DNA from 2 places in the Halobacillus sp. AWM4_238 genome. Region 2 is predicted to be linked to the other one. Evidence: a T-box and tRNA genes for the amino acid it is inferred to sense, from the RefSeq annotation. Region 2 holds a T-box; the other holds one or more tRNA genes.
The links. A T-box is a leader RNA that pairs with one kind of tRNA and senses whether it is charged. The one in region 2 lies ahead of tyrS (tyrosine--tRNA ligase), so its partner is inferred to be a tRNA-Tyr.
Positions count from the first base shown of each region.

Region 1: it has a tRNA-Tyr gene. The T-box ahead of tyrS (tyrosine--tRNA ligase) is inferred to sense a tRNA for this amino acid. The anticodon was not compared.

Region 1 covers NZ_JBSWSY010000002.1:3,192,176-3,206,699, reverse strand. The annotation lists gene glmS (glutamine--fructose-6-phosphate transaminase (isomerizing)) at 1-169, opposite strand, end outside; gene glmM (phosphoglucosamine mutase) at 664-2,013, opposite strand; gene ACXACN_RS16010 (CdaR family protein) at 2,072-3,064, opposite strand; gene cdaA (diadenylate cyclase CdaA) at 3,057-3,869, opposite strand; gene ACXACN_RS16000 (zf-HC2 domain-containing protein) at 4,071-4,727, opposite strand; gene sigW (RNA polymerase sigma factor SigW) at 4,743-5,306, opposite strand; gene ACXACN_RS15990 (Spo0E family sporulation regulatory protein-aspartic acid phosphatase) at 5,465-5,659, shown strand; gene rocF (arginase) at 5,671-6,573, opposite strand; tRNA gene ACXACN_RS15980 (tRNA-Ala) at 6,897-6,969, opposite strand; tRNA gene ACXACN_RS15975 (tRNA-Gly) at 6,973-7,047, opposite strand; tRNA gene ACXACN_RS15970 (tRNA-Lys) at 7,064-7,136, opposite strand; tRNA gene ACXACN_RS15965 (tRNA-Gln) at 7,319-7,393, opposite strand; tRNA gene ACXACN_RS15960 (tRNA-Tyr) at 7,503-7,588, opposite strand; tRNA gene ACXACN_RS15955 (tRNA-Thr) at 7,605-7,680, opposite strand; tRNA gene ACXACN_RS15950 (tRNA-Val) at 7,693-7,768, opposite strand; tRNA gene ACXACN_RS15945 (tRNA-Glu) at 7,775-7,849, opposite strand; tRNA gene ACXACN_RS15940 (tRNA-Thr) at 7,871-7,942, opposite strand; tRNA gene ACXACN_RS15935 (tRNA-Asn) at 7,946-8,020, opposite strand; rRNA gene rrf (5S ribosomal RNA) at 8,063-8,176, opposite strand; rRNA gene ACXACN_RS15925 (23S ribosomal RNA) at 8,267-11,182, opposite strand; tRNA gene ACXACN_RS15920 (tRNA-Ala) at 11,350-11,425, opposite strand; tRNA gene ACXACN_RS15915 (tRNA-Ile) at 11,434-11,510, opposite strand; rRNA gene ACXACN_RS15910 (16S ribosomal RNA) at 11,596-13,160, opposite strand; gene ACXACN_RS15905 (hypothetical protein) at 13,634-13,855, opposite strand; gene pdaB (polysaccharide deacetylase family sporulation protein PdaB) at 13,974-14,524, shown strand, end outside.
Region 2 covers NZ_JBSWSY010000002.1:1,898,271-1,912,794, reverse strand. The annotation lists gene ccpA (catabolite control protein A) at 1-537, shown strand, start outside; gene motP (flagellar motor protein MotP) at 589-1,413, shown strand; gene motS (flagellar motor protein MotS) at 1,403-2,185, shown strand; gene ACXACN_RS09840 (acetoin utilization protein AcuC) at 2,224-3,396, opposite strand; gene ACXACN_RS09835 (acetoin utilization AcuB family protein) at 3,393-4,040, opposite strand; gene ACXACN_RS09830 (GNAT family N-acetyltransferase) at 4,045-4,692, opposite strand; gene ACXACN_RS09825 (transglycosylase domain-containing protein) at 4,830-7,931, opposite strand; T-box leader at 8,052-8,259, shown strand; gene tyrS (tyrosine--tRNA ligase) at 8,348-9,616, shown strand; gene rpsD (30S ribosomal protein S4) at 9,766-10,368, opposite strand; gene ACXACN_RS09810 (sensor domain-containing diguanylate cyclase) at 10,863-12,746, shown strand; gene ACXACN_RS09805 (GAF domain-containing protein) at 12,790-13,269, opposite strand; gene refZ (forespore capture DNA-binding protein RefZ) at 13,393-13,992, shown strand; gene hisJ (histidinol-phosphatase HisJ) at 13,970-14,524, opposite strand, start outside.

The DNA of each region.
Region 1 (14,524 bases), 1.3 Mb from region 2:
CTTCACGCAAGGATGCGATCCGACCTTTTACTTTCGTTACGTCCACTCCATTTTCGTTCAACGTTGCAATACCCGCTGAATCATAGCCGCGGTACTCAAGCTTTTCCAATCCATTCAATAAAATCTCTTTTGTATCCTTCTGTCCGATATATCCTACTATTCCACACATAATTGTTGTCCTCCTGTTATCGGAGAAGGGCAACGAATGCACCGTGTATTTCAGGGGCTCTTCGCTGCCCCTCTCCCGTTATTCTTTCTGTAATCACTTCGTCCTGAATGTTTTGTTCGGAAAGTCACCTTCCCGTTTTACATTCGGACATGCGGTTGAAGTGTGGCAACCGGGAGGCATCCGCCGAATACTCGATGAACCTCCACCTCGTCAACTGTGTTCATGTTAAGCCGTCACACACAGTCCTGGCGCTTTATAAATGGGTATAACCTCGATCCTCCTTAACTGTTTCAAAATAAAGTCCTTCTTGTCTGTTTTCCGCTTGAATGGTTTCTCAAACTTCGAATTCGGCATTTTTTAAAAGGACATGTTTAATTGTACACAGCCCCCTGAGACGGGTCAATAAAAATTGTAACCGTTACAGAAATGTAAGGACCTTGTAATAGGATATGCGCAGATCACACGTCATGTGTGACCTGCGCAAGCCCTTGTATCTACTCGTTCAAACCAAGTTCTTCTTCAACGACTTGGACAACCTTATCGCAATATTCTTCGCATTGTTCTTCGGTTGGCGCTTCTACCATGATCCTTACAAGAGGTTCTGTTCCGGAAGGGCGTACTAGAACACGTCCACTCCCATTCATTTCCTCTTCTACCGCCTGGATAGCTTCCTGGATTCTAGGATGCGTTTGAACTTTATTTTTATCAATGACGCGAACATTCTTCAGTACTTGAGGGAATTTCTCCATTTCACCGGCAAGCTCTGATAGTGGTTTGCCTGTTTCTTTCATGACATTAACCAATTGGAGAGCCGAAAGCATGCCATCTCCAGTCGTGTTGTGATCAAGGAAGATGATATGTCCAGATTGCTCTCCCCCAAGATTATAACCACCACGTCGCATTTCTTCCATGACGTAACGATCCCCTACAGCTGTTTTATCACTCTTCATCCCATTCGCTTCCACAGCTTTATAAAAGCCAAGGTTACTCATGACCGTAGAGACGACAGTCGAATGATTCAACGTACCATTCTCATTCATATGTTTAGCACAGATGTACATGATTTTGTCTCCATCGACAACATTGCCTTTTTCATCAACCGCAATTAGACGATCTCCGTCCCCGTCAAAGGCAAGTCCAACATCCGCTTTCTTCTCTTTCACAAGGTTTTGTAATGGCTCTGGGTGTGTGGAACCGACACCATCATTAATGTTCAAACCATCCGGCGATGAACCGATTGAAGAAATATCTGCTTCAAGGTCCGCAAATAAATGGGATGCCAGTGATGAAGTCGCTCCATGGGCACAATCGAGTGCGATATGCATGCCTTCAAAATCATAGTCAACGGTTTGCTTCAAGTGCTGCAAGTACTTTTGTCCGCCCTCAAAGTAGTCATTGCTTTGACCAAGGTCCGATCCTGAAGGTCTCGGAAGGTCATCTTGCTCTGCGTCAATCAATGCTTCAATTTCCTGTTCTTGATCATCGGTCAATTTAAAGCCATCTGGACCGAAGAACTTGATTCCATTATCCTCAACAGGGTTGTGGGAAGCTGATATCATAATTCCTGCTTCTGCTTGTAGTGCTTTCGTCAAAAAAGCTACGCCTGGTGTAGAGATGACACCAAGTCGCATAACCTCTGCTCCAATCGACAGTAACCCGGCAGCCAATGCACCTTCGAGCATCTCACCTGAAATCCTTGTGTCACGTCCAATTAAAACTTTCGGACGCTCGACACCTTTAGTTACGACATAACCGCCGTAACGCCCAAGTTTGAATGCAAGCTCCGGTGTCAATTCCTTATTTGCGACTCCTCGTACGCCATCCGTTCCAAAATATTTACCCATAATCATCTGACCTCTCTTTCTATGCTTTCCATCGATCTATGTTTCAACCATTGATTCGTTAAGGTTGCTCTGTGCTGCTTTCTTCTTCTGCTTCACCTTCAACAACTTCAATATCCACTTCAATCGTTTCAGGTTGAACAGAAGTTACTCCTTCAGGAAGCGGTATATCGACTTCTACGGTTTGATCTTCTGTCACTTCTGATACATCAACAGGGACTTCTGGAAGCTCATTAATGCCATCCAGCACTTCTTTCGGTCCGGAAATGATGACTTCTTCTGTTTCCGTACTGACGGATTCAATGAGTACGCCTTCCGTATTCCCTCCACGGGCAGCAACATTGATCGGGACGCTTTTCGTCCGGGAGGATATCGGTACAGATACATTCACAGTCGTTGGATCTACGAGGACATTCAGCTCATTCCCCTGATTATCGTAAACTTTGACCGGAGCTTCCTGTGCTTCAATCGACTCCGTGGCCCCTCCGACATCAATGATTGCTTTCACAGAGGCTACACGATCAATAACCGAGGATGCCCCCGTAATCGAAACTTGTGAAGGGTCTACCTGTGGTTCACCGAGTTCGAGCGTACTGTCTAAATTCGTTTGATTGATATAATCAATGTTTACTTCATAATTCTCTGTTATTTTTTCCTCAATCGTCACTTCGATGATTTTAGGATCAAGAGTGACCGCAAGCTGGTTGGATATGCCTGAGTGTTGTAAAGACACCTCATGTGTACCCGGACCGAGCCCGTTCAAATCTACAAAAACCGTAAAGTTCTTCTGCCGGGAAACGGGAGCGACAGCAGAGGTCGGCCCCTCAACAGAAACCGATACTTCTTGAGGAATTCCACTTACTACATATTCTTCACTATCGAACCTGATTTCCAATGGAATGTTTTCCATAACTTCCATGTCAGAAGACGACTGATTAAAGAATAAAGAATCAGAATCCATATTGTTGTCTACATTGACTGTCACCCATAGAAGTCCAGCAAGCATAAGGGATATAATCCTTATAAACCAAATACTCTTGAACCAATTATCCATTTTTCTTCCCCCTCCAGTTCCAACTTTTCACCGCAGGGGCGGAGTAATCCAATTCAGTACGCAATATTTCTTCTAACTTTACTTGATCAAGATCTCGATGCAATTCCCCGTTCTTGGTACAGGAAATAGCTCCTGTCTCCTCTGATACAACGATGGTTAGAGCATCCGTCACTTCACTGATTCCCATGGCTGCTCTGTGTCTCGTCCCGAGTTCTTTCGAAATGAAAGGACTCTCCGAAAGCGGAAGATAACAGGCAGCAGCGACGATTTCATCGTTCTTAAGTATGACCGCTCCATCATGGAGAGGTGTGTTCGGTATGAAAATATTGGTAAGCAGCTCGTTCGACAAATGTCCGCCGACGCGGATGCCTGTCTCCACGTAATCTCCCATACCAGTATCACGTTCTATGGTGATCAATGCACCGATTCGGCGTTTAGCCATATAGTTACAAGACTTTATGATCGCCTGTAACGTTTTCTCGGTGTCTTCTTCTTCTGAAGTATTCCTGCTGAAGAAACTTCCTCGTCCCAGTTGTTCTAAAGCTCTCCTGAGTTCAGGCTGGAACAAGATGATAATCGCGAGGAAACCCCACGTAATCGCTTGTGACATCAGCCACCTTAATGTGGTCAGTCCAAATAAATTACTCAATAACCATATTCCCAGAATAACGAAAATACCTTTTAAAAGCTGAACGGCTTTCGTACCCTGGATCAGCATGATTAATTTATATACAACAAACCAGACAAGGGCGATATCCACGGTAATCAAAAAATAATCTAAAACATCCAATCCCCCATCAAGCATGCCTACACTTCCTTTTAGATAAAATAAACCTTAAAAATTCACATTTACCATTATATCACATAACCTTTCCTGTATATATGGAGAACATACCGTTCTGCCCAAACCCCCATACGGTTCCCTACTTTTTAATTTTTTCAGACGAACTTTCGGTCCTTCCTTTTCAAAAAAAGAAAGCAAGGAAGCCTACGCCTCCTTGCTTAACTAATCCGATTGAAATGAGAAGATTGCTTCGAAGGTCTTTTTCGTATGATACCAAATCCATTCGTAAACCTCGTTGACTTCTGTCAGTTCGCCAGAATAAGCCCGAAGATTGTTGCGGTCAAGCTCATCACCCGGTTCCACTTGTTCAGAAGAATCATTGAGGATGTCTCCATTGATCAGGGTGATATCTCCATCGACCTTCCCATCAATTCTCAAATCTCCATTTCTAACGACAAGATCGCCTTCAACCGTAACCCCTTCAGGGACAATGACCGTATGATCTCGTATTTCCAGATTCTCTTGCTTGGAAACCGTCACTTGTTGGTCCTGATTCCATTCGGTGAATATGCCACCAAACATCAATATGAAAAAGACGGCAGCAGCTGTGAGCAAAGGATGCTTCTGAAGCTTACGGATATAGTTCTTCCTTTTTTTCTCTTTTGGCAGATTCGCCATCACATTGGCAGTAAAACGTGGCGGCGCAGAAACAGGTGTCGTATTCTTAATCAGTGTCGTCGTCCTTTTTAATTCATGAAAGTGGTTCTGACAGGATTGGCAGCTTTGTAAATGATCTCTCAGTCGTCTCTCTTCTTCTTTATATAATTCTCCATCTAAATACTTATGCATGAGTTCAATTGCTTCTCTCTTGCAATTCATTCCCTCTCAACTCCTTCACACATGTCGAAGCCTTTTTCTTAAAGCCTCTCTACCTCGATGGACCCTCGTCTTGACTGTTCCCACAGGAATATCGAGAACTTCCGCGATCTCTTGAAGAGCAAGCTCATCTAAATATCGAAGCACGATTACACTACGATATTTGGGCGGCAGCGCTAGTATTTCCTTGTGAATGTACGTCTGCAATTCAAGACTTTCCACTTCTTCTTCAGGGAGAGCTTGATCTGCAGCTAGTTGCGAATACATGTCTAACCCTTCCGTCCCCTTCACTTCTGCATCCAGATGATAGTCAGGCTTTTTTTTACGGATCCGGTCGATCGACAAGTTCGTTGCTATCCGATACAGCCAAGTTGAGAATTTCCTTTTCTCATCAAAGGTATGGAGGTTTGTGTAGGCTCTGATAAAAGCTTCCTGAGCCAGATCTTCAGCTTCATACGAGTTCCCAACCATTCGCAGGCAAATATGAAAAACTTTGTTCTGATAAAAAGATACAATGTCTTCAAATGCGGATTGGTTCCCTTTTTTTACCTCTTTTATTTTTTGCTTAATCATGGTTTCCATCTACTATACCTCCGCTATACGTGCGGTCGATAACCTTTACGGATGACCTCGCCTCAAAGTTTCATAAATTTGATATTTTTTAGCTAATATAAGTTTAACTTTTTTTAGTATCGGTTATAAAGCTGTAAATGTAAAAAATTTCTTAGGAGGATAAAAAAATGACGCAAGTGACCGCTTTGAAGAAGGAAATCGAAGCTTGTCGTGGGGAAATGATTCGTTTAGCCGGTCTCCATCAATTAAGCTCGCCAGAAGTCGTACGAATCAGTGTAAAACTGGATCGCTTGTTGAATGAATACGATGAAATAACCTATAAAAAACAGCAACCCACCTTGCAAAAAGCGGGTTACTGCTAGAGTTGTCCATTTTATTTTAAGCTCTCACCAAATAGAGAACCCATTAAACCTACCGCTACGCTAGCGGTTTTATTTTTTTCATCGAGAATCGGATTCACTTCTACGAATTCCGCGGATGTGATCATTCCTGATTGATGAAGCATCTCCATGGCAAGATGGCTCTCACGATAGCTTAAACCACCCATAACAGGGGTTCCCACGCCAGGGGCTTCATTAGGGTCCAGTCCATCAAGGTCCAGACTTAAATGAACACCATCCGTACGGTCCTTCAAGTAATCAACCGTCTCCTCCATCACTTGTGTCATTCCCATACGATCAACTTCGTGCATGGTATAAACTTTGATACCCTTCTCTTCAATAAGGACTCTTTCTCCTTCATCTAAAGAACGAGCTCCAATAATCACGATATTTTCTGGTTTAATCTTCGGCTCATAATCATGAATGCTGGTCAGTTTCTCATGGCCGACCCCCAAACTTACAGCAAGCGGCATCCCATGAATGTTTCCAGATGGAGAGCTGTCGGCTGTGTTTAAATCACCATGAGCATCGTACCAGATGACTCCGAGATTCTCATAATGTTTCGCAACTCCCGCAAGAGTCCCCATTGCGATACTATGATCTCCCCCAAGCACAAGTGGGAAACGCTTATTTTCTACAACTTCATCAACCGCTTTAGCAAGTCGGCGGCTTCCTTCAGCGATTTCATTTAAGTTACGTAAGTTATCCTGCTTCTCATCTGTATTGTGTTTCGGACGAGGAATCTCAATGTCCCCTAGATCTTCAATGTTATATTTCAATTGCTCTAGACGTTCAACCATACCTGCATAACGAATAGCACTCGGTCCCATATCTACGCCTCGACGCATCTGTCCAAGATCCATAGGTACACCGATAACTGAAAGCTGTTTATTCATCAAAGTTCCTCCTTTTTTCTCTACTTATCATTGTATCCGTTTTTCCTAGAATGACTCAACTGGACATGTTTGTGCATATATATACGAGATAGAGTATGAAAACGTATGTAATCATGCATGTTTACAAGGTTCAGTATATTTTTCCATATATTAGTCGGTCGTTTGTGCGTGAAAAACAATCGCATTCTACTTCCATCTTTACTTGGATGGAGGTCGATAAACAAGCAATATCCTACATCGATTCTTACCACCGACAGAATGGTGGATAAGAGCTCAGATGAACAAAAAAACCTGACATCAAAGTTGATGTCAGGTTCATAGAGTGGAGCCTAGCGGGATCGAACCGCTGACCTCCTGCGTGCAAAGCAGGCGCTCTCCCAGCTGAGCTAAGGCCCCATATGGAGCGGGAGACGGGATTCGAACCCGCGACCCCCACCTTGGCAAGGTGGTGTTCTACCACTGAACTACTCCCGCATATAAAATTGAAAGATGAGCCATGAAGGATTCGAACCTTCGACCCTCTGATTAAAAGTCAGATGCTCTACCAGCTGAGCTAATGGCTCATATGAAAACATAATGCTCATTATTTTGTAAGCAATGTGCTCGTTACGTTGATAGATTTCTCGGTGAAGCATACGCTCCTCGCAAAGCCTACAAGGAAGAAGATTCAATGAGGTTTACGCCTTCTCTACCAGATGAGCTAATGGCTCACATTATTATATCCAGTATAACATCTTTTAGAAAATGGCTGGGCCAGCTGGATTCGAACCAGCGCATGACGGTACCAAAAACCGTTGCCTTACCGCTTGGCTATGGCCCAACAGTTACAAAAATAGTATGAACCATCTAAAGATCATTATACAAGGAATGTTAATTTTCATAAAAAATAGCTGATCAAGGATGTCAGCCGTTATAGTCAAAGAAAAAAATGGTGGAGGGAGTAGGACTCGAACCTACGAACCCGATGGGAGCGGATTTACAGTCCGCCGCGTTTGGCCAACTTCGCTATCCCTCCACTTTGACTAAATAAGTGGTGCCGGCCAGAGGACTTGAACCCCCAACCTACTGATTACAAATCAGTTGCTCTGCCAGTTGAGCTAGGCCGGCATATGAAATTAATGGTGGAGGATGCAGGGTTCGAACCTGCGACCCCTTGCTTGTAAGGCAAGTGCTCTCCCAGCTGAGCTAATCCTCCGATAAGTGGTGACCCGTACGGGATTCGAACCCGTGTTACCGCCGTGAAAGGGCGGTGTCTTAACCACTTGACCAACGGGCCATGTGCATGTTTGTTTCTCAGAGCTTCCAGCCGGATTTGAACCGGCGACCCCTTCCTTACCATGGAAGTGCTCTACCACTGAGCTATGGAAGCAAGTGGCTCCAACGGTAGGATTCGAACCTACGACCGATCGGTTAACAGCCGATTGCTCTACCACTGAGCTACGTTGGAATAATGTCATTCATCAAAAGCATTAATAAGGAAAGAGAATCAATGTGGCGGCGTCCTACTCTCACGGGGGTAAACCCGACTACCATCGGCGCTGAAGAGCTTAACTGCTGTGTTCGGCATGGGAACAGGTGTGACCTCTTCGCCTTCACCACCACATCAATATAAAGTTTGAGGTAAACCCTCAAAACTGGATAAGGAAACATCTTTTTTGAAAAAGAAACACTTTTCACGACTGATTGAAATCAGATAGATAAGTCATCGATCCATTAGTATCCGTCAGCTCCACGTGTCACCACGCTTCCACCTCGGACCTATCAACCTCATCGTCTCTGAGGGATCTTATTACCTTATAGGTAAGGGAAATCTCATCTCAAGGGGGGCTTCATGCTTAGATGCTTTCAGCACTTATCCCGACCACACGTAGCTACCCAGCGATGCTCCTGGCGGAACAACTGGTACACCAGCGGTGTGTCCATCCCGGTCCTCTCGTACTAAGGACAGCTCCTTTCAAATTTCCAACGCCCACGACGGATAGGGACCGAACTGTCTCACGACGTTCTGAACCCAGCTCGCGTACCGCTTTAATGGGCGAACAGCCCAACCCTTGGGACCGACTACAGCCCCAGGATGCGATGAGCCGACATCGAGGTGCCAAACCTCCCCGTCGATGTGGACTCTTGGGGGAGATAAGCCTGTTATCCCCGGGGTAGCTTTTATCCGTTGAGCGACGGCCCTTCCATGCGGAACCGCCGGATCACTAAGCCCGACTTTCGTCCCTGCTCGACTTGTAGGTCTCGCAGTCAAGCTCCCTTGTGCCTTTACACTCTGCGAATGATTTCCAACCATTCTGAGGGAACCTTTGGGCGCCTCCGTTACCTTTTGGGAGGCGACCGCCCCAGTCAAACTGCCCACCTGACACTGTCTCCGGACCGGATCACGGTCCTGGGTTAGAATGTCCGTACAGCCAGGGTAGTATCCCACCAGCGCCTCCACCGAAGCTAGCGCTCCGGCTTCCAAGGCTCCTACCTATCCTGTACAAGCTGTACCAACATTCAATATCAGGCTACAGTAAAGCTCCACGGGGTCTTTCCGTCCTGTCGCGGGTAATGTGCATCTTCACACATAGTATAATTTCACCGGGTCTCTCGTTGAGACAGTGCCCAAGTCGTTGCACCTTTCGTGCGGGTCGGAACTTACCCGACAAGGAATTTCGCTACCTTAGGACCGTTATAGTTACGGCCGCCGTTTACTGGGGCTTCGGTTCAACGCTTCGCATAAGCTAACGCATCCCCTTAACCTTCCAGCACCGGGCAGGTGTCAGCCCCTATACTTCGCCTTACGGCTTCGCAGAGACCTGTGTTTTTGGTAAACAGTCGCTTGGGCCTTTTCACTGCGGCTCCTCGGCAGAGGAGCACCCCTTCTCCCGAAGTTACGGGGTCATTTTGCCGAGTTCCTTAACGAGAGTTCTCCCGCTCACCTTAGGATCCTCTCCTCGCCTACCTGTGTCGGTTTGCGGTACGGGCACCTCTTTCCTCACTAGAGGATTTTCTTGGCAGTGTGAACTCAGGAGCTTCGGTACTTTATTTCCCTCCCCATCACAGCTTGACGTTGCCGGACGGATTTGCCTATCCGACCGTCTCACTGCTTGGACGCGCACATCCAGTGGCGCGCTCTCCTTATCCTCCTGCGTCCCCCCGTCGTTCAAACGGAAAGGAGGTGGTACAGGAATATCAACCTGTTGTCCATCGCCTACGCCTTTCGGCCTCGGCTTAGGTCCCGACTAACCCTGAGAGGACGAGCCTTCCTCAGGAAACCTTAGGCATTCGGTGAAAGAGATTCTCACTCTTTTTTCGCTACTCATACCGGCATTCTCACTTCTAAGCGCTCCACCAGTCCTTACGGTCTGACTTCACGGCCCTTAGAACGCTCTCCTACCACTGATCATAAGATCAATCCGCAGCTTCGGTGGTGTGTTTAGCCCCGGTACATTTTCGGCGCAGAGTCACTCGACCAGTGAGCTATTACGCACTCTTTGAATGATGGCTGCTTCTAAGCCAACATCCTGGTTGTCTAAGCAACTCCACATCCTTTTCCACTTAACACACACTTTGGGACCTTAGCTGGCGGTCTGGGCTGTTTCCCTCTCGACCATGAACCTTATCACCCACGGTCTGACTCCCAGAACAAAGTCTATGGCATTCGGAGTTTGACTGAATTCGGTAACCCGATAGGGGCCCCTCGTCCAATCAGTGCTCTACCTCCATGACTTTCTATTCTGAGGCTAGCCCTAAAGCTATTTCGGAGAGAACCAGCTATCTCCGTGTTCGATTGGCATTTCACCCCTACCCACACCTCATCCCCGTAATTTTCAACTTACGTGGGTTCGGGCCTCCAGTCAGTGTTACCTGACCTTCACCCTGGACATGGGTAGATCACACGGTTTCGGGTCTACGACCGCATACTCACTCGCCCTATTCAGACTCGCTTTCGCTGCGGCTCCGCTTCTACTGCTTAACCTCGCATACGGTCGTAACTCGCCGGTTCATTCTACAAAAGGCACGCCGTCACCCATTAACGGGCTCCGACTACTTGTAGGCACACGGTTTCAGGTTCTCTTTCACTCCCCTTCCGGGGTGCTTTTCACCTTTCCCTCACGGTACTGGTTCACTATCGGTCACTAGGGAGTATTTAGCCTTGGGAGATGGTCCTCCCGGATTCCGACGGAATTCCTCGTGTTCCGCCGTACTCAGGATCCACTCCGGAGGGAGAAAGATTTCGACTACAGGGCTGTTACCTGCTCTGGCTGACCTTTCCAGGTCGATTCGTCTATCTTCCTCCTTGATAACTCCAATGGAGTGTCCTACAACCCCAGAAAGCAAGCTTTCTGGTTTGGGCTGATTCCGTTTCGCTCGCCGCTACTCAGGAAATCGCGTTTGCTTTCTCTTCCTCCGGGTACTTAGATGTTTCAGTTCCCCGGGTGTGCCTGCCTATACCTATGTATTCAGTATAGGATACTGTTCCATTACGAACAGTGGGTTTCCCCATTCGGAAATCTCCGGGTCAAAGCCTACTTACGGCTCGCCGGAGCATATCGGTGTTAGTCCCGTCCTTCATCGGCTCCTAGTACCAAGGCATCCACCGTGCGCCCTTATTCACTTAACTATCGTCGTGAAAAGACGTTTACAATTTCAATTAGATGTCTTGTCATCAAATGTCTCATCGTTAGATGAATACAATGATTCCTTATCCAGTTTTCAAGGTTCACGCCCTTATTCAGGGTTGAATATAAAACACAAAATGATTTCTTGTGTTTTGGTGTAACATTTAAATGGTGGAGCCTAGCGGGATCGAACCGCTGACCTCCTGCGTGCAAAGCAGGCGCTCTCCCAGCTGAGCTAAGGCCCCTTTTTGAATGGTGGGCCTGAGTGGACTTGAACCACCGACCTCACGCTTATCAGGCGTGCGCTCTGACCAACTGAGCTACAGGCCCATCCAATTAAAGGAAGATCATATTTTCATAGTTTGATCTCTCAAAACTGAACAACCAACACAGTACGTTTCCGTTATATCCTTAGAAAGGAGGTGATCCAGCCGCACCTTCCGATACGGCTACCTTGTTACGACTTCACCCCAATCATTGGCCCCACCTTCGGCGGCTGGCTCCAAAAAGGTTACCTCACCGACTTCGGGTGTTGCCAACTCTCGTGGTGTGACGGGCGGTGTGTACAAGGCCCGGGAACGTATTCACCGCGGCATGCTGATCCGCGATTACTAGCGATTCCGGCTTCATGCAGGCGAGTTGCAGCCTGCAATCCGAACTGAGAATGGTTTTATGGGATTTGCTACACCTCGCGGCTTCGCTGCCCTTTGTACCATCCATTGTAGCACGTGTGTAGCCCAGGTCATAAGGGGCATGATGATTTGACGTCATCCCCGCCTTCCTCCGGTTTGTCACCGGCAGTCACCTTAGAGTGCCCAACTAAATGCTGGCAACTAAGATTAGGGGTTGCGCTCGTTGCGGGACTTAACCCAACATCTCACGACACGAGCTGACGACAACCATGCACCACCTGTCACTTGGTCCCCGAAGGGAAAGCCCTATCTCTAGGGTTGTCCAAGGATGTCAAGACCTGGTAAGGTTCTTCGCGTTGCTTCGAATTAAACCACATGCTCCACCGCTTGTGCGGGCCCCCGTCAATTCCTTTGAGTTTCAGCCTTGCGGCCGTACTCCCCAGGCGGAGTGCTTAATGCGTTAACTTCAGCACTAAGGGGTGGAAGCCCCCTAACACCTAGCACTCATCGTTTACGGCGTGGACTACCAGGGTATCTAATCCTGTTTGCTACCCACGCTTTCGCACCTCAGCGTCAGAAACAGACCAGAGAGTCGCCTTCGCCACTGGTGTTCCTCCACATATCTACGCATTTCACCGCTACACGTGGAATTCCACTCTCCTCTTCTGTCCTCAAGTTCCCCAGTTTCCAATGACCCTCCACGGTTGAGCCGTGGGCTTTCACATCAGACTTAAGGAACCGCCTGCGCGCGCTTTACGCCCAATAATTCCGGACAACGCTTGCCCCCTACGTATTACCGCGGCTGCTGGCACGTAGTTAGCCGGGGCTTCCTCGTTAGGTACCGTCAAGGTACCGTTCTATTCGCACGGTACTTGTTCTTCCCTAACAACAGAACTTTACGATCCGAAGACCTTCATCGTTCACGCGGCGTTGCTCCGTCAGACTTTCGTCCATTGCGGAAGATTCCCTACTGCTGCCTCCCGTAGGAGTCTGGGCCGTGTCTCAGTCCCAGTGTGGCCGATCACCCTCTCAGGTCGGCTACGCATCGTCGCCTTGGTGAGCCGTTACCTCACCAACTAGCTAATGCGCCGCGGGCCCATCTGTAAGTGATAGCAAGAAGCCATCTTTCAACTTTCCTTCATGCGAAAGAAAGTATTACCCGGCATTAGCCCCGGTTTCCCGGGGTTATTCCGATCTTACAGGCAGGTTGCCCACGTGTTACTCACCCGTCCGCCGCTCGTTCCACGAGCTTCACCCCGAAGGGATCCACTCGCTTCCCGCGCTCGACTTGCATGTATTAGGCACGCCGCCAGCGTTCGTCCTGAGCCAGGATCAAACTCTCCATAAAAGTTAAGTTTGACTTGCTCATTTGCACACCGAATGTGCTTGTTTCAAATTTCTTCTATAAAGAAGAAATGTTTTGACGTACTGGTTGGTTCGTTCAGTTTTCAAAGATCAAATTTCTATCCAGCCGCTTCATCAGCGACTTTACTAGTTTATCACTTTCAGTTGTTTGTGTCAACAACTTTTTTGTGAAGTTTTTTTGATGTCGTTTTGGCGACATTTAATAATTTATCATGTCTGCCTTGCAGTGTCAATAACTTTCTCGAAAGAATTTTTGTTAGTTTCTGCTGCGTTGTTTTGTTTTCCGACAACGTTTAATAATATAGCATAGACTAAAAAAGAAAAGCAATGGTTTTTTTGAAATTCATTTAAAAAAGTTATATTAAAAAGAAAGAGCACATAAGAAAAGCCCTGATAATCATTCAGGGCTCACTAGTGTATCTTTAATATTATGGATAAGCTGAAGTGAGTAAAGCATTAATTTTGTTTCTTCTTCCTCGGCATATATTGTAGACATTCTTCTCTCGTTGCAAATCTCCGGAAGATTTGAAAAAGAACTTCATACCTTTCTTCCATCGCTCTTTTTAGTCCTTGGTCGATTCTGTGGTCTCCTAGGTCAAACGTGATCTCTTCCATCTCTCTTTTTAACAAATACTCAATTTCACGACGTTCCTGTTCATTAATCATTAAACCATGCACCTTAAAGGACCTCCCTTAAACAACTCTCTTTATTTTTACCCTAATTCTTGTGTTTTTAGCATAGGTTGTCCTTTTTTTCATATGTATAGAACATATTGGAAGGAAGGTGAATCGTGCAATGAGTTTCTACACTTGGAAAATTGAGCGGATCAAACGCTATGGAGTTGTAGTAGCTTTAGCCTTTTTTTGCGCCCTCTTCTTGTGGATCGGACAGTGGAGTCAACTCCCCGTCTTTTCAAATGAAGGAGAACCTCGCGCTTTGACACAAGGAAGCGATAAAAATTCGTACGTTGCACTGACATTTAATATAAGCTGGGGGACAGAAAAAGTTCACGACGTTTTGAAGCAGCTGGAAGCCAACCAGGCCCAGGCGACTTTTTTTCTTAGTGGGGAATGGGCCGAGCGTCACCCTGATATCGTCAAAGCCATTCATGAGGGGAAGCATGAAATTGGGATGATGGGATACAAATACGAAAGTTACCTTGAACAAAAGCCTGCACAAGTGAAACAAGACATGAATCATGCCAGAGAGGCATTTAAAAAGTTAGGTTTTGAAGAAATCAAATGGATCCGGCCTCCCCATGGCCATATGAACAAAGAGGTTTTGAAAATGATTGAAAAGGAAGGGATGCAAGCCGTTCAATGGAGCATTAATCCTCGAGACTGGGA
Region 2 (14,524 bases):
CCATCTGTAAATATTAATTATGAAGAAGCGGCTTATGATGCAACAAAGCTTTTGCTTGAGAACAACAAACAAATCGCATTTATCTCAGGACCTGAAGATACGGTCATTAATACTGAAAAAGTAGAAGGGTTCAAGCGTGCCATGAAAGAAAGTGGTGAAGACCAGCCAGAAAAGTGGATGGTTACAGGAGATTATTCCTACGATTCTGGACTTGAAGCACTTGAACAGATTGTAGAGATGGACAGCCAGCCAACGGCTATTTTCGTTTCTTCAGATGAGATGGCTCTTGGTGTTATACACGGGGCACAAGACCGCGGCATTCGTGTTCCAGAGGATATGGAAGTCTTCGGGTTCGATAATACTCGTCTAGCTACCATGGTCCGTCCTACGCTATCTACAGTGGTACAGCCTATGTATGATATTGGTGCTGTGGCTATGCGTCTACTCACGAAGTTCATGAATAAAGAAGAAGTGGAAGAGCAGAACGTTATTTTACCGCATAGAATTATCGAAAGAAACTCAACTCAGCAGAAATAGTACCGATATATGTACTATAAGGTACTTGTTCGAAACTGAGGAGAGAGTGGAATGACAAAAAAAGATTTATTGACTCCCATCGGAATCACAATCGGTTTTGCCATGGTCATGTTTGGGATCATGGCAAACGCTGGTTTTGGAGGATTCAAGTCATTTATTCAAGTGTCTTCGATCTTTATCGTCCTTGGGGGACTTGCAGCAGCGATTCTAGTAAACTTCAATATGAATGAAGTGAAGCTGACTTTCCGAGTGATGAAAGAGGCTTTTAATAAAAATGACATGAATTTGAGAGAGTTGATTGCTTTATTCGTAAGCTTATCTGAGAAAGCAAGGAGAGAAGGCTTACTTGCTCTTGAGACAGAATTGGAAGAAGTGGAAGATCCTTTTATTAAAAAGGGAATCCTTCTTGCTGTAGATGGAATAGAACCTGAAGTCATCAACGACATTATGAACGCAGAGATTGTGGCTGTTGAAGAGCGCCATCAAAAAGGCAGAGCCATTATTGAAAAAGCAGGGGAATACGCACCTGCATGGGGGATGATTGGTACTTTGATTGGTCTTGTTCTAATGTTGAACACTCTTTCTTCTCCAGAGACTCTCGGTCCAAAAATGGCTGTCGCATTACTGACTACTTTTTACGGTACATTACTGGCAAACCTCGTATTCATTCCGATGGCAGGTAAGCTGGAAAATAAAACCGACCAGGAAATTTTCACAATGCAAGTCATCATTGAAGGTGTCATCGGTGTTCAGTCAGGGCAAAACCCGAAAATTCTTGAGGAAAAATTAAGTGCTTTCTTACCCAAAGATGATAAAAAATCTGCTGATACAGAGCAAGAAGATGAAGCTCTGGGGGGAGCAGCTAATGAAGCGTAGGAGGCAAAAGGGGAAAAAAGAAGGTGCACCGAAATGGATGACTACATATGCCGATATGATCACCTTAGTCCTGGTGTTTTTTATTCTTTTATTTTCCATGTCCCAGATCAATCTAGTTAAATTTGAGGCTATAGCTGATTCTTTTCGCAACCGGATGATTTTTGATTTTTATCCATCCGCGGTAGAAAGTGATTACCCTACAGAACAAACAAAGGTCCAAGAAAATGGGGAAATGAATAATGAGTTTGAGACACCTGCGGATGAACAGGATAATAGGACTGAACAAGAAGAAAAAGTGGAAGACCTTGAGAATCTGAAGCGGGAAGTCGATGAATATTTAAAGGAAAACGAGCTCAGTGATATCATTGCTGCCACTCAAACAGAAAGGGGCGTTGTTCTTGTATTAGAAGAACAATTGCTGTTTGAAACGAGCCGTGCTGAGATTTTGGATGGGGCTAAACCTTTTTTAATGAAAGTCGGAACCTTGTTAACGAAGATACCTAATTTCGTCAAAGTAGAAGGTCATACCGATAATCGGCAGATCAACACGTATCGTTATCCTTCAAACTGGGAATTGTCCGGTGCGAGAGCAAGCAGCGTCATTCGCTATATCATTGCAAACACTAAAGGGTTAGATCCCAAGCGTTTTACTGCTGTCGCTTATGGGGAAACCAGGCCTGTAGCACCGAATGATTCGGAAGAAAATTGGAGTAAGAACCGAAGGGTTGAAATTGTAATCCTGGATCCGGATTATGAGAGCCCCTCTACTTAACAGAAGCCACTACTTCATAAGTAGTGGCTTTTTTTTATTCACATCGAATTGAATTTTTTTTGGTTGTAGATTAATTGTAAAGCTTTCTCTAAAACCTTTTTATTCTTTTCTGTTATTTCTTTACGGCGTGGGATGGGTTTACATGCCCCTGGGGGATCATGCCATGTATCAATCAATGTCACTGGAGATTCCTTTTGCCACTTTTGAACCCATTCCACTGGCAAGGGTCCTTGAAAAGGAGTTTGATCGTTCATTACTTTCCAGATTTGTGACCAGGCACGTGGAACCACTCTCCAGATGTCATATCCACCCCCTCCGAGGGCAACCCATTTTCCTTCGCAGTATTCGTGAGCGAGTTCATGAGCCAATTTAGGAATGGCTTCATAAATTTTCATAGTAGAGCACAAATGAGTCAAAGGGTCAAAATGGTGGGCATCCGCGCCATTTTGAGTGACAATGACATCTGGTCTGAAGAAATCCACAATCTCTCTGAAAGCGGATTCATAAACATTTAAGAAAGATTCGTCCTCCGTAAAGGCATCAATAGGTATATTGAATGAGTATCCGTAGCCTTCTTTGAGTCCGCGTTCATTTACATTCCCAGTCCCAGGGAAGAGGTAGCGCCCGGTTTCATGTATAGAAAAAGTGCATACGTTCGGATCATCATAAAAAGCCCATTGGACACCATCCCCGTGGTGTGCATCGGTATCTACATACAAGACTTTAGCTTTATACTTCTCTCGAATGTATTTAATTCCTACCGATCCATCGTTATAGATGCAAAACCCGGAAGCTTTACGTTCAAATCCGTGGTGCAAGCCACCGCCAAGATTCAATGCGTGCTGTACTTTTCCTTCCATGACTGCATCTATAGCAGATAAGGTACTCCCGACCAATAATTGAGAAGCTTTATGCATGCCTTTAAAAATCGGAGTATCTTCAGTACCTATCCCGTATTCCATCCCCTCATCTTCTGTCAATAACCCTTGCCCTGCTTTCTTGACAGCTTCGATATACTTTTTACTGTGCGCCAGAGCCAATTCCTTTTCAGTAGCCAAACGTGGAGCAATCATGTCCTTGTCGGATAACGCACCTGCAGATTCCAACAACTCTTTTGTCATAACTACACGTTGTTGATTGAAAGGGTGATCGTCACGAAAGCGGTAGTTTGTAAATTCTTCGGAGTACACAAACCCAGCTTGACATGTCATGATGGGATCCCTGGCATTTGAGGCCATAATACTTCGTAGCCTTCGGTTTTTAAGTCTTCAATCGTAGGCAGGGGATTCATCGTCTGAATTCTTACGACAATGATTTTGTATTTAGGGTCAGGCTTATAAGGATAAATGAGGACGGAACTAATATTCACTTTTCTTTTACCAAAAACTTGAGTGACCTGCGGGAGTATTCCTGGTTTGTTTACTACTTTCACTTCAATTTGTGAACTTTGAACGTGCGTGCCGGTCAGTTGTATGAGCGTGTACAGCATATCTTTCTCAGTAATGATTCCGACCAGTTTTTCATCCCTAGTCACGGGAACGCAGGCTATTTCCTGTTCATAAAAGATTGAGGCCACTTCTTCTACAAAGTCCAGCGGGTGAACCGTTGTTACGGGTGAGGTCATGATGGAACGTATGGGGTTTTTAAGCTCTTCATGAATGGTTTCCTTGTCGAATATTGAAGGACTTGCATCTCTAACATCACGGTCAGAGACGATTCCTATGACTTCATTTTCTTCATTTACTATCGGGATATGACGAATGTGATATTCGTGAAGCAGTTTCAGTGCTTTTTCAATGGTTTCTTCAGGCGAAAGTGTAATGACTTTTTCTTTCATGATTTCTTCCACTAACATTTAACTACCTCCTCGTCTGTCGGTATTGATGTCTGGTTAAGAACCGTAGTCGATCAAATTGCTCTACAGATTGCTCGGGAACATGCTGGCCAATTTTCACCATCAGACAGTTCGCTGGATGGGATATGATTTCAGGATCATCAGTAGGAGAAGGAGTGAGACCGCCTGCTGCCATCATTTTTTCCATGACTTTCCGGTAATTCCAAATGTTCAGTCCTGTTCCTTTGAGATCCCAATGCCAATAATATTCGGTGGAAATGATGATGTAGTTTTCCATATACTCATCCATCATAGATACTTTTAAGAGGCGTGAGCCAATCCGATAGCCTCTGAACTTTGGAATGACTTCTATGGCCCCAAGCTCTATGAGATCTTCCATACTTCCTTCTGACCATCTTTCAAGAGGATCTGGGTGCAAGTAGGTCACATACCCGATAATCTCTTCATTGTGTCTTGCTATAATGATGCGCCCTTCTTCGAAGTCTGCGATTCCTTTGATCGCCTCAAATTGCTTTTCTGGAGGACGAAAAGCCGTCAAACCTTCGTGGAATGTGTACTTCTCAAGATCTTCTGAGGGCAATGGACCTTCAACGATGACAGGTCCATGTTCTGTGTCAAATGCCTCGTAATGATAGGTTTTTTCGTGATTCATTCAGCCACCACCTGTCATAGATTAATAGATTATTTTGCTAATTTCCTCCATTATACATGAAACCCTACAAACTTTTCATGGGAATAGAAAAATCCGACCGGCTAGCCGATCGGATTTTAATCATTGTGAAGATTTTATTATGCGTCGGATTCATCTTCTGAATCCGAATCATTTCCCCCTGAATTTTCTCCAGAACCAGAGTCTTCTCCTGAGTCATCGTCTCCGGAACCATTGTCTTCTGAATCATCGTTCCCACTTGAATCTTCATCATTAGAATTTCCTTCGCCGGAGTTACTTTCTCCAGAATCATCTTCGTCTGTGTCACTTGAGTTTCCGTCCCCTTCATTGGAGTTGGAAGAACCATCGCCACCTTCAGAATTATCTCCACCATCATTTGTAGAAGAATCTTCATCGTTAGAAGGTTCGGGTTCGCCAGGATTACCTACCGTTGTTGTTCCGGACAACTCTGAAGATTCCCCGAAATAATCAACGGCTCTTACAGCATAGATCCCGCTTTTTCCTGAGAAACCGAGGGAGTTGTCTGTCGTATTTCCGACAAACTTAAATGATCCTCCTGGTGTAGAAGCGCGATAGACACGGTATCCTACAACATCGCTGCTGGACGAAGGTGTCCAGGAAATTGAAGATCCGCTGGCGCTCACAGAACTTGGTGGAGCGGGTGCCTGTCCATCATTATCAATAGAAGAGGCGGTAGATCCTATACTCTCTGTTGAAGGTAGAGCTACTTTGGACCATGCACCTGAGTTTGGTAACAGTTCTCTTAACACTTCAGAACTCGTGTATCCATTTTCTTCTAAGAATTCAGGGGCAAGTGTAACCCCGCCACCATCGATGATGAATTCGCCAGGTGTATTTGGACCTGCTACAACAAGTTGATCTTTGACACGTACAAAATCACCGCTGATCAAGCTGTCATCTACTTTTGTTGGTGCATGGTCTGCATCATATAGATCTTTCTTTGCAAGACCGATAGAAGAACAGAGGTCTGATGCAAGCAATCCTGATGTAGCGCAATAGGAACGTGTCACCAAACCACCAGGGCTTTGGAAATCATCAGAAGGAATCATCAGTTCAGGACGTAATTCGGAGACGGCATTGACGACGTCTGCCCATAATCCTTGAGTCCGCTGGTTATAATTTAAGTTCTGCATGTTTCCTTCAGCGAAACCTGTCCACATGCCGACTGTGACATTAGGGTTTGTTGCTACAAACCAGGAGTCTCGGGTTGATTGGGAGGTACCAGTTTTTCCAGCCCAGTCAACACCTCGATTGTATAGCATACCGCGTACTCTTGACCCTGTTCCGTATTCCAATACATCACGCATGACATCAATGGTTAGGTAAGCGGCCTGTGGGCTATATACTTCTGTTTCTTCTACTTGATGTTCGTAGATTTTCTCTCCATCTTTCGTTTCAATCTTTTCAATCATATATGCATCTACGAATTTACCCATGTTTCCGAAAGTCGCATAGGCATTTACGTTTTGTTCTACTGTTATTCCTTTAGTTAAGCCTCCAAGAGCCATGGATTCAGCTTCGTAATCATTATAAACTTTGCCATTTATTGTGACATTTTTTAATAAATTTTCTTTCATACCCATTTTCTCAAGATAGTTCTCAACCGGGTTCTTATCTTTAATTTTGTTATATTGCTTTACTGCTGGTACGTTGTAAGATTGGGCTAAAGCATATCTTGCAGATACAAAACCACGGTGATTCCTTGAAAAGTTTCTTACTTCTTTATATGGTGGAGCTTCATAATTGTAAGGAACATCTGCAATGACTGAGCCTGGTTGGGCTTCTCCCATGTCAAAACTTGGACCATAAACTAGTAATGGTTTCATTGTACTACCATTTGAGCGGGCAGCCTGAGTTGCGTGGTTCATGTTTTCTTTCTCAAAGTCATAACCGCCTATGAAACCATGAATTCTACCGGTTGAATTTTCTATGATGACACTTCCTAATTGAAGGGGAGATTTTACTTTAATTTCTTTTCCTTCTTCATCGTAGGCCGTTTTCTGACCAATAGGCCAATTTCCGTCCTTATAGGAGTCTCTTACTTTCTGCATAGCGTCATAAACTTCTTTGTCTAGTGTGGTATGAATCTGGTAACCGCCGGAAGAGAGTTCGCGCTCTGCCATGGTGTCATATTCTTCTGTTAGTTCTTCATCTTCTTCAAGGTCTTCTTCAGTATGACCGTTTTCTTTCATTAAGTGCTCTTTAATTAGTTCTTTTGCTCTGCTTTGGACTTCCTGGTTAATCGCAGGATAAGTACCTAGGACAGTAGCTTTTGGATCTGTAAGTGTTTCTTCATTGATCTGAAACTTCATTGCTTCCTCATACTCGGCCTCAGTAATATACCCGGCTTCATGCATCCGCTCCAGAACTTCATGCATGCGGTCGATTCCCGCTTCTAAATTCTCTGGTTCTTTAATCGTTCCGTCATTATAAAAAGGGGTATATCCGAAAGGGGATTGAGGCAATCCTGCAATATAAGCGGATTGTGCTAAGGACAAGTCTTTAGCATCCACACCAAAAATCCCTTGAGCGGCTGTTTGGACACCTGCGACATTTTGTCCATTCGCATTTCTTCCAAAAGGCACAATGTTTAAATAAGCTTCCAAAATTTCATCTTTATCTAGGAATCGTTCAATCCTCAAAGCGAGGAGCATTTCTTTCGCTTTACGCTCGAATGATACTTCGTTCGTCAAGATCTGGTTTTTGACCAGTTGCTGGGTCAAAGTACTTCCACCTGTTTTTACGGAGGAGTTCGTCACTTCTTGAACGACAGCTCGCATAACCGCTTTTGGAACGACACCTTTGTGTTCCCCGAAATATTCATCCTCTGTTGCGATGACGGCATTTTTTAGATCTTCACTGACCTGATCCAATTGGACTTCCTCACGATAGAGGTCCGACCTGACATCCCCGATCTCTGTTTCATCACTGAATAACATGGTCGAGGTCTCTGAATAGTTATAAATCGTTTCTTTCATTTGCTCTTCACTTCTAACCTCTTCATCTTTCACAAGAGAAGCGAAATAGCCGGCACCTACACCACCTGCGAAGAATAACCCGATAACACCGATGATGATAAAAAATAAGATGACGTTCCAAACGACATCATAGGTGATCCGGCCATTTTTCTGGAGGGTGCCATTCTGCCATAAAGCACGTATATCCAGCTTATTTCGCCCGTTTTCCGGTTTATTAGACATGATAATACCTCCTAAAAAATCCACCAATATTATAACACACCGGAGGGAGATAGGATATCGTTCTACTCCTGGTTTATTGCTTTTTGGTTTGTGTTGTGATAAATATATACATAGATGAATATATGTGCGTGGAAGGACTGGAGTAAAAAACAATTCCCTGTTTCAGAGAGCCGGCGGTGGGTGAGAGTCGGTACATAGTTGTTTTTGAATTACGACCTGGAGCATTCTTCTGGTATCAATCAGAAGACGGTTAAATGCCGTTATCGATCGGAGTGGCACATGACAGGAGTGTGCAACAAGGGTGGTACCGCGAGACCTCGTCCCTTTTTACAGGGGGTGAGGTCTTTTTTGTTTTCAGAAAATTCATCTCTAAGACCTTAGCACAAGTTTACTTATAAAGATTGAGGAGTGATCCAATGGATATTTTGAAGGATTTGCAACAACGTGGTTTGATCAATCAGATGACAGACGAAGAGGGTTTGAAAAAGCACCTGGAAACGACACAAGTAACGCTTTACTGTGGCTTTGATCCGACAGCTGACAGCCTTCATATTGGACATCTGCTTCCTGTTCTCATGTTGAAGAGATTCCAACAAGCAGGACACCGTCCCATTGCCCTTGTGGGTGGGGGCACAGGCATGATTGGTGACCCGAGTGGCCGATCTAGTGAGAGACAACTGAACAGCGCAGAGGTCGTTCACGGGTACAGTGAGAGCATCAAGGAGCAACTAGCGAAGATCCTTAATTTTGATGAGGGAGAAAATGCAGCAGTTGCCCGTAATAACCATGAGTGGCTGTCGCAAATGACGATCATTGATTTCCTGCGAGATACAGGGAAACATTTTGGGATCAACTATATGCTGGCAAAGGATTCCGTAGAATCCCGTATTGAACAGGGCATCAGTTATACTGAATTCTCGTACATGATTTTGCAGTCCCTTGATTTCCAACAGTTGTATAGAAAAGAGAATTGTACACTTCAAATTGGTGGAAGCGATCAGTGGGGGAACATCACTGCAGGGCTTGAATTGCTGAGAAGAGAAGCTGCTGGAGAAGAAGAAGTGGAAGCCTATGGTTTGACTGTACCTTTGATTACGAAAGCGGATGGGTCGAAGTTTGGGAAGACAGCTGGTGGAGCAATCTGGCTTGATCCAGAGAAAACGTCCCCGTACGAATTCTATCAGTTCTGGATCAACGCAGATGATCGTGATGTGATCCGTTTCTTGAAGTATTTCACGTTCCTGAGTTTAGAAGAAATTGCTGAACTGGAAAAAGAAGTAGAGCATCAACCAGAAAAACGTGTGGCTCAACGCCGTCTAGCTGAAGAAATGACCAAACTCGTCCATGATGAGGAAGCATTAAAACAAGCCGAGCGCATTTCTGCTGCGTTGTTCAGTGGCGATATTAAAGCTTTATCAGGTGCTGAAATTGAACAAGGGTTCAAAGATGTCCCTACCTACACGTCTGAAGAGAAAGAGCCGCAGCTGCTGGATCTTCTTGTTACTGCAGGCATTTCTTCTTCCAAGCGTCAGGCTCGGGAAGACATTGGTAATGGTGCCGTTTATATAAACGGAGAGCGGAATCAGGACCTCAAACATACGATTAGTGAGGAAGACCGTATTGAGGATCGTTTTACTATCATCCGTCGTGGTAAGAAAAAGTATTTCTTGATTAAGTTCCAATAATAATAGCAAGGAGGCAGACCTGATGGGTCTGCCTCTTTGCTTATATGGGGTGGAAAAGACCCCTTCATTATTTTATTGCATAAAAAAGCACCGTTGGATTGTTTACACAATCCAACGGTGCTTTTGTTGTAGATCTGCAAAAGCAGATATTAACGAGAGTAGAATTCAACGATAAGAGCTTCGTTGATTTCAGAAGGAAGCTCAGAACGCTCAGGGAAACGAGTGTACGTTCCTTCACGCTTGTCTTCGTCGAAAGTAAGGTATTCTGGTACGAAGTTGTTTACTTCGATCGCTTCTTCTACGACGTTAAGCTTTTGAGATTTTTCACGAAGGCTGATCATTTGACCAGGAGCTACGCGGTAAGATGGGATATCAACGCGTCCACCATCTACAGTTACGTGACCGTGAGTAACTAGCTGACGAGCTTGGTTGCGCGTACGAGCTAGACCTAGACGGTAAACGATATTATCCAAACGGGATTCAAGAAGGATCATGAAGTTTTCACCGTGGATCCCTTTCATGTTACCCGCTTCTTCAAACAAACGACGGAATTGACGCTCAGTCAAACCGTACATGAAACGAAGCTTCTGCTTCTCTTGTAGTTGAAGACCGAATTCGGATAGTTTTTTACGTTGATTTGGACCATGTTGTCCAGGAGCGTAAGGGCGCTTTTCAAGCTCCTTACCAGTTCCGCTTAAAGAAATACCATAACGACGTGATTTTTTCCAGGTTGGACCTGTATAACGTGCCATAGGAATTTCCTCCTTTTTATTTTATTTTGCATAAAATAAAAACAGTGTGTCCCTTCGGTCATTGCTCATTATGTTTTCATGCACCTTCGCCCCAGCAGCAGAGAGTTACACGATGCACCTCAAGTAAGAGGAACAAAATGGTGACAATGGTGGTTCACATAGGCTGCCATTTATTTTACACAACGAATATTGTAATCTTATTAGAGGTGGAAGTCAAGGGGTAATTCGAAAATGATATAGTGGTTGGAGAGGATAGGAGAAAAACCTGACATTCCTTTGTACTGTTCCTAATCTTATATTCTTGAAAAGTTCCTTATTATTCTCCATTCAGAGTTTTTTCAGAAACAATAAAAGTGTGAGGACTCTAGGTAAACAAAAGATATTTTTAAATCGAATAGAAACAAATATATTTTTCCATAATTTCACTCGTTTTTATGATTAAAGTAATGGTACAATGTACTCAAATCGTTTGTTAGGGAAGATAGGTGAATCGCATGGTTGTCCAATCCCTCATGAAAAAGAGAGTTGAAAAGCTACAAAGCCAACTGTACCAATATTTTTTCTCAGAATCACCTTATACGTATGAGCATTTTATTGTCAACCTGACTGATGAAATAAAAGAATTTACTGAAGCCTCTTGTTGTGGGATTTACTTGCTGGATGAGTGGAAAGGTCGTTTTCAATTGCATTCAAAGGATCCGTCTATAAAAGAATCATGGAGAAGCCACTTTCCTCTGGATGATTCGTACACCCAAACGGCAAAAGAACCAGACGTTTATCAAATGGTCAGTGTAATGAACACGCGTTCTTCTGCAAGAGTCACTCCTCTACACTCTGGTCGTACGGTCTTTGGATTCGTTGTACTCGAGGGGCCTTCTCTTGTCCAAATGGAAGAGGAATGGTTACGTGCAATTGGTACAGAAGTTACGAAATTTATAAAAAAGGTCGAGGGTTTTTACACCTCCATGGAGGAAGAGAAGAAATACGAGTTGTTATATAAAGTCACGTCTCATTTCCATTCCTCTATTGATACGGATGGAGTGTTGAAAGAGATCATAGAAACTCTAAGAAAAACCTATCCAGATTTTCAATACTATTTACTTTTGTCAAATGATTATACAATAGATAACCATTTGCCTGTTCGTGAGCTGATCTACGACATGGATCTTGAATCAAGTGCAAGTACGCAAGCTTATTTAACAGGAGAAGTTCAAATCGAAGATCATTTGGTAGAAAAGCGCTCTTTTCTATTTGCTCCTCTAAAAGGAAAACAAGGGGTCTATGGGGTATTAAAAGTCGTCACCCCAGGGTATTTGTATTTTCCAAAGAGAGATGTCGAATTTTTCGTTTTTATTGCAAACACAGCTGGGAAGGCTTTAGAAAACGCCCAGTTATACCAGCAATCAAGAAAGTTAAACAGTGATCTACAATTAATTAACTCTACTTCACAAAAACTCAATTCTACTATGCGATTAACAGAAAAAATAAGGTACATGGCGTATAAAATTCAACAGTTCTTTCATGCGGATGAAGTAGGTTTTGTCACGTATGAAGAACTTTCAAGTCATACCGTTCTTGAGGGGAGTACAGACTATTTTGTTTCTCCAGAATCTAACACGCTTGTCGAATATGTGAAGAAGTCCGTCTCTCATCAAGAGGGACCACTCTTGATGGGTGATCTGGAAGCGGAGCCGATTGAACATGCGCTGCCATACCGCTCATTGATGGCCGTACCGATGAAAGATCATGAACACTTTAGCGGTCTGACCATTGTCCTCCATAGAGATGCCTATTATTTTTCCTTTGAGTCATTTAAACTTCTACAGTCCCTTGCTGCCCATTCAACGCTCGCGTTCGCGAATTCAATCCTGAGAGAAGAATTGGAGAAGGCGGTCATCACTGATTATCTAACCAAATTACATTCCAGGGTGCATTTGGACAGTTGTGTGGAACAACATGTCAAGCAGGATGCGAATGGAAGCTTGATCCTCTTTGATATTGATAATTTCAAGAATATCAATGATACCTACGGACACCAGGTAGGGGACGAGGTTATTTGTCAGGTGGCGGATATTATTAAATCCGTAATTGGAGATAAGGGTCTTGCGGCTCGGTGGGGTGGGGAGGAACTCGCTGTCTATCTTCCGCTGCTGCCATCTGAAAACGCCCATGATCTAACAGAAATGATCCGCGAAAAGATTGCTAAGTCGACTTCCCCAGCCGTAACAGTTTCCTGTGGGATTGCTCCATGGAAGTCAGAGTGGCTTCGGCCGAACAGGAAACAAATTGTTCAGCAGGCAGATCAAGCTTTATATAAAGCAAAAAGTTCTGGGAGAAACAGAATTGTAACGGCTCATCCCATTAAAGAAAGAGGCTGAAAAAGAAGCCGCTGGTGTAATCAACATCCCAGCGGCTTCTTTTTCAGATATATCTTTGTAACATTTGTACGAATTCGACTAGTTTCTCCTCATCTACTTCATCGAATCTACCCTTAGAAGGGCTGTCGATGTCAAGGACACCAAAGATTTCATCACCTTTTACGATCGGGACGACAATTTCAGATTGACTTGCTGCATCACAAGCAATGTGGCCGGGGAACGCATGGACATCTTCAATCCGTTGAACTTTGTTCTCGGCTACTGCAGTACCGCAAACCCCTTTGCCTGAGGGGATGCGAACACAGGCTGGTAGCCCCTGGAAAGGTCCGAGTACAAGCTGACTTTCTTTCCACAAATAAAAACCGACCCAATTCACATCATCTAAGAACTGGTTGAGGAGAGAGGATGCATTGGACAAGTTTGCGATTTGGTCTGGTTCGTCCTCAATGAGTGCTTTTAATTGTTTAATGACGAGATCGTAATTTTCTGTTTTTGTACCTGTATAGGAATTTGTTTGAAACATCAATAAACCTCCTGAGCTTATAGTTTTCGACAAAAAACAATATTTTCTGTCGGTATTTGGTGGACGATTGCAAGCAGGAAATCCACCAAATAGAGAGAATCTTTTTCCTGAGGGGGAAAAATAATGAGCCGACCAAACGTAACGCGTGACAAAGTGCTAGATGTAGCCTGCCGCCTTTTTTACAGCCAGGGTTTCAATGGAACATCTGTCCGGGATATCGCGAAGGCAGCGAATGTCAATGTCTCGTTGATCCATTACTACTTTAAGAGCAAACAAGGCCTTTTTGAATCGCTCGCTGTCAGCTATTTTGAACCTTATCTTGAAATGCTGGAGAACGAGCAACCCTCGGAAGGCGACTATCGTCTAAACGAATTAGTGAAAAAGATTCTACATTACAAACAGATCCATTATCAACTATCCTGTTTGTTAAATAGGGAGTTGACGTTGAACACAACGTTCGCCAGAGAAATGCTCGTCACTTATTTGGCGAAAGAGAATCATTTACTTACTCAGATTCTCTTCCGTAAAAATTCTCATATTGAAGTAACGTTCAAAGAAAAGTTATGTCTGCTGCAACTGAAAGGTCTGTTAAATGCTCCGTTCATGATGCCGCATGAGTTTAAGGACCCTTTCATTACAGACGCTTCTCTTAATCACTTTGTAGAAGTGTATAGTGGACTCATGAATGATCACAGGTCGGTCAAGGAGCTTGCTCGAGCTTGAGAATCCGTGTGTCCATACAGTTGTATCCTTGTCCAAGTCCAGATGCCGTGTGAGCATCAGAACCATAAATTAAATGTATGCCCATAGAGGAGGCTTGTCGAGCCATTTGTAGTGGCGGGTAAGTCTCTTTGCAATGCTCTTTTACTACACCTGCCCCATTATAATCCAGGCTATATCCTTGCCCTTTTACGACTTCAAGGAACGCTTGGGCCCACTTTTCCCATTTTTCCGGTGCAGGGTAGAGGTTTTGAAACTTCTTCACAAGTGTCATATGCCCGATGCGGTTCGGTTTGTATGCTCCCAAATCACTGAGAACTGACTGTGTGAGCGTGTTGTAATAGGATAGGTAAAGTTGTTCAATTCCACCGAAATCTTTCATGGCTTTTTTATACATGTCCGGGCTGTAATCGATACAGTACCACTGTTTTTTCCCTTTTAAGAAATGAACAGATAGGATGCTGTCATCAAGCGAAGGTCCATAGGTATTTAGAAAGCCCTCCACCTCTTTTTCAAACCCTGCGATATAGTCCAC